DNA from 2 places in the Streptomyces rapamycinicus NRRL 5491 genome. Region 1 is predicted to be linked to the other one. Evidence: riboswitches for the same ligand, from Rfam matches in the RefSeq annotation. Region 1 holds a riboswitch; the other holds the start of a gene.

What was found. A riboswitch is a leader RNA that binds a small molecule or an ion and turns the genes downstream of it on or off. The one in region 1 is predicted to bind glycine.
Region 2: it holds a riboswitch for glycine, as region 1 does, so the genes downstream of both, gcvP (aminomethyl-transferring glycine dehydrogenase) here and gcvT (glycine cleavage system aminomethyltransferase GcvT) in region 1, are expected to answer to the same signal.

Annotation. Positions count from the first base shown of each region.
Region 1 covers NZ_CP085193.1:4,101,983-4,104,426, reverse strand. The annotation lists gene gcvT (glycine cleavage system aminomethyltransferase GcvT) at 115-1,242, opposite strand; glycine riboswitch at 1,413-1,523, opposite strand; gene LIV37_RS16540 (AAA family ATPase) at 1,693-2,391, shown strand.
Region 2 covers NZ_CP085193.1:10,674,677-10,677,120, forward strand. The annotation lists gene LIV37_RS44350 (DNA polymerase IV) at 1-890, shown strand, start outside; gene LIV37_RS44355 (PRC-barrel domain-containing protein) at 866-1,183, opposite strand; glycine riboswitch at 1,330-1,427, shown strand; glycine riboswitch at 1,428-1,556, shown strand; gene gcvP (aminomethyl-transferring glycine dehydrogenase) at 1,619-2,444, shown strand, end outside.

The DNA.
Region 1 (2,444 bases):
CAGGGATACGACGCCGGGGGTGCGATGGGCCGGGCCCGCCGCGGCCGCCGCTCAACGATGGGCCGGGGCTCCGCTTCATGCTCGGGCAGGCTCAGCGCTCGCGCCCGGAGAGGCTCAGCGCTCGCGCTTGTAGAAGGGGAGCGCCACGACCTCGTACGGCTCCCGGGTACCGCGGATGTCCACGAAGACCCCCTCGGTGCCGGGCTTCGCGTACTCCGGGTCCACATACGCCATCGCGATCGGCCTGCCCAGCGTCGGCGACGGCGCGCCCGAGGTGACCTGGCCGATCTCTGTGCCGTCGGCGGCCACCACGGCGTATCCGGCGCGCGGCACCCGGCGGCCTGAAGCGATCAGGCCGACCAGGGTGCGCGGGGCGACGGTGTCCGCCTGGCGGGACGCGGCCTCCAGGGCCTCGCGGCCGACGAAGCCGCCCGGCTTGTCGAACTTCACCACCCGGCCGAGCCCCGCGTCGAAGGGGGTGGTGTCGGTGGTCAGCTCGTGCCCGTACAGCGGCATGCCCGCCTCGAGGCGCAGGGTGTCCCGGCAGGAGAGACCGCAGGGCACCAGGCCCACCGGGGCGCCGGCCTCGGTCAGCGCCTCCCAGACCCGCTCGGCGTCGTCCGGCGCCAGGAACAGCTCGAAGCCGTCCTCACCCGTGTAGCCGGTGCGGGCGATCATGGCGGGGACGCCCGCGACGGTGCCCGGCAGCCCGGCGTAGTACTTCAGCCCGTCCAGGTCGGCGTCGGTCAGGCGCTTCAGGATCCCCGCGGACTCGGGCCCCTGGACGGCGAGCAGCGCGTAGGCGTCGCGGTCGTCCCTCACGGTCGCCTCGAAACCGCCGGCCCGCTCGGTCAGCGCGTCCAGCACCACCTGGGCGTTGGCGGCGTTGGCCACCACCAGGAACTCCTCGTCCCCGAGGCGGTAGACGATCAGGTCGTCCAGGATGCCGCCCTCGTCGTCGCAGATCATGGTGTAGCGGGCGCGGCCCACGGCGAGCGCGGACAGCCGGCCGACCAGCGCGTGGTCCAGGGCGTCCCCGGCCCGCGGACCGATGAGAGAGATCTCACCCATGTGGGAGAGGTCGAAGAGCCCGGCGCGGGTGCGGACCGCGGTGTGCTCGTCGCGCTCGCTGCCGTAGCGCAGCGGCATGTCCCAGCCGGCGAAGTCGGTCATGGTGGCGCCGAGCGCGCGGTGCCGCGCGTCCAGCGCGGTACGGCGTGGGGTGGGCGGGGCGTCGGTCACGATTCAGGCTCCAGAGGTCGGGGTCGCGCGACGGCGAGGACGGACGACAAGGACGCGTGCGTCCTCCCCATCTGTCATCGGAACCTGAGAGGTTCGCCGTGACGCCCGTAAGGGGCCCGACTTGCACCTTGGGTGGAGCCGCGCCCGCGCGGCCCGCTTTTCAGATCTGCCTCGTCCGTGCGGTATCGGGGCCTGAGAGATTCAAGGGAGGACTTGCTCCTTCGGCGCCCTGGACACCCGGCACGGATGCCGACGACCAAGGACTCTCCCGCGCGGATTCAAGCGGCCGGTATGGAGTTGCGCCGACATCATCGCATGTATGGGCGAGAAGGGAAGCCCCGATCCGACCGGGCTCCGGCCGCCCGGACAGGGGCAGCCTTGCCCGACATTACCTTTTCTTGACACTCTGCGGGTACGAGCAGCGTTGACCGACCTGGGAGGACGATCACGGTGCATGGGCAGGGAACGCACGCGACGACACAGAGGCTCCTGCCGGCGCGGCGTGGGCGCACACCCTCCGGGTCGACGGCCCGCCCGGGTCGAAGAAGCGCGGTGCACGATCTGCGCGCGGGGGTGGAGGGCGGTGGTGCGGACCCGTGTGAGCTGCGCTTTCCGGCGGGGGATGTGCTGGTCGCCTCCGGGCTGCCGGGCAGTGGCAAGAGCACCCTGATCAATCGGACGGTGCCGCTCCTGGACGAGACGGGCGCGGTCGTGATCAGGGTGGACTCGCAGAACACCCGGGAGGTGTGGGAGCGCCGGCTGCCCGGCTGGCTGCCGTACGCGCTCTACCGCCCGCTGGTCCGGTACGCCCACTACGCGGGGCTGCGCCGGGCGCTGCGCTCGGGCGCGAGCGTCGTGGTGCACGACTGCGGGGCGCTGCCGTGGGTCCGCCGCTGGCTGGCGCGGGACGTGCGGCGCCGGGGCCGCAGTCTCCACATGGTGCTGCTGGACGTGGGCGCCACGGAGGCGCTGGAGGGCCAGGCCGCCCGTGGCCGCGGGGTCTCCGCCTACGCGTTCGGGCGGCATCTGCGCGCGATGCGGCGGCTGATCACCGGGATGGAGGAGGGGCGGCCGCCGCGGGGGTGCGCCTCGGCGGTGCTGCTGGACCGGCGGGGCGCGAGCGCGCTGCGCTGCATCTCCTTCGAGTGATCACGCCTCTCCCCCGAGTGGCCGAAAATCGGCCATTGGCATCACACAGCGTG
Region 2 (2,444 bases), 6.6 Mb from region 1:
GCCGGGCCCATGGCGCGTCGCTGTTCCTGATGGCCGAGGGCCGGGACGAGCGGCCCGTCGTCGCCGAGCGGGACGCCAAGTCCATTTCGGTCGAGGACACCTTCGACGTCGACCTCACCGACCGCACCCGGGTGCAGCTGGAGATCGCGCGGCTCGCCGACCGCTGTGTGCGGCGGCTGCGCGAGGCGGGCCGCTCGGGGCGGACGGTCGTGATCAAGGTGCGGCGGTACGACTTCTCCACGCTCACCCGTTCGGAGACCCTGCGCGGGCCGACCGACGACCCGGCAGTGGTGCGGGAGGCCGCGGCGCGCCTGATCGACGGGGTGGACACCACGGCGGGTGTGCGGCTGCTGGGGGTCGGCGTCAGCGGTCTGGCGGACTACACGCAGGAGGATCTCTTCGCCCAGGCCGCCCAGGCCGCCCAGGCCGCCCAGGCCGCTCAGGCCGCACAAGCGGCTCAGGCCGCTCAGACCGCTCAGGCCGCTCACGAGGCCGTGGGGGACGCCGGGCGCCCGCCGGGGCCCGAGAGACCGGTGTCCGTGGGAGAGGTCGTGGGAGAGGCCTCTGAGGACGCTGAGAAGCCGCGGCGCTGGCTCCCGGGCTCCGATGTACGGCACGCCGAGTACGGGGCGGGCTGGGTGCAGGGGAGCGGGGTGGGCCGGGTGACCGTGCGCTTCGAGGAGCCTTGGTCGCCACCCGGTCGAGTACGGACGTTCCCCGTCGGCGATCCGGCGCTGCAGCCTGCCGACCCGCTGCCGCTGCTGCGCCCGGACGCGGACGCGGATGAGGATCCGGAAGAGGCCGAGGGCCGGGACGGGCGGGCCCCAGCGCCTGGTGGCGGGGCCGAGCCCGGCCCGGGCCCGGGTCAGCCCGTGACGTCCAGGCCGTAGTGGTGGTAGAGCTGAAGCTCCTGCTCGGGGGAGAGGTGGCGGCCCACCCCGAAGTCCGGGGCGTCCTTGATCAGGGACCGGTCGTACGGCACCCGCAGGGTGTCGCCGACGACCTCGCTCGGTTCGAGCGGCACGAAGACGTCCCGGCTGAACAGCCCGGTGCGTACCGCCGCCCATTCGGGCTCGCCGGTCGCGTCGTCGAGATAGACCTCGTCCACGGTGCCGATCTTGGCGCCCTCGCGGTCGAATGCCTTGCGGCCGATCAGGGTCCGCGGGTCGATATCGGTCTGCACGCTCTCTCCCACAGGTGGCAAACAGATGACAAGCAAGTGGCAAGTGCCCATTGCTACCTACAAAAAGCCACATCGCCGCACTCGGCCACTCGAACGCCCGCGACCGTCCCCCGCGGCAGAACCGCTGGTACGCTGACTGTGGCTGCAGACCCCGTGCGGGAGAGTCCTCCGCCGACGCTGTCGGAGGCGCCGAAGGAGCAAACCCTCCCCGGAATCTCTCAGGCACACGTACCGTGCGGGTGAGGTCACTCTGGAAAGCAGGGTGGGCCACGGGCGAGCACAGCTCCGGAACCCCTCCTCACCGACGGTGAAAACCGGTCAGGCGGTATGCGGGCCGGTGAAGCTCTCAGGTTGAGATGACAGAGGGGGAGGCCGTCCGGGCACCCGAGCCGCGGTGCCCCTCGTAGGTCGTCACAGACCAGGAGGCCCCCGCAGATGACCGCCAATCGCATCGCACTCTCCGACTTGGAATCCGGTACTCCGTTTGAGCGGCGCCATATCGGCCCGGATGGCGAGGCGCAGGCCAAGATGCTCGCCCAGGTCGGCTTCGGCTCGCTGGACGAGCTCACCGAGGCCGCCGTACCGGATGTCATCAAGAGCACCGAGGCGCTGGACGCCCTGCCGCCGGCCCGCAGTGAGCCGGAGGTGCTCGCCGAACTGCGCGCGCTCGCCGACCGCAACCAGGTGCTGCCGTCGATGATCGGCCTCGGCTACTACGGCACCCACACCCCGCCGGTGATCCTGCGCAATGTGCTGGAGAGCCCCGCCTGGTACACCGCGTACACGCCCTACCAGCCGGAGATCTCCCAGGGCCGGCTCGAGGCGCTGCTGAACTTCCAGACCGTCGTCGCCGATCTGACCGGGCTGCCCACGGCCGGTTCCTCGCTGCTGGACGAGGCCACCGCGGCCGCCGAGGCGATGGCGCTGTCGCGGCGCGTCGGCAAGGTCAAGGAGGGCGTCTTCCTGATCGACGCCGAGGTGCTGCCGCAGACCATCGCGGTCATACGGACCCGCGCCGAGCCGACCGGTGTCGAGGTCGTCGTCGCCGACCTGGCCGGGGGCATCCCGGACGGGATCGCCGAGCGCGGGGTCTTCGGCGTGCTGCTGCAGTACCCGGGCGCCTCCGGTGCGGTGCGCGATCCGCGCCCGGTCATCGAGCGCGCCCATGAGCTGGGCGCCGTCGTCACCGTCGCCGCCGACCTCCTCGCGCTCACCCTGCTCACCTCGCCCGGCGAACTGGGCGCGGACATCGCGGTGGGCA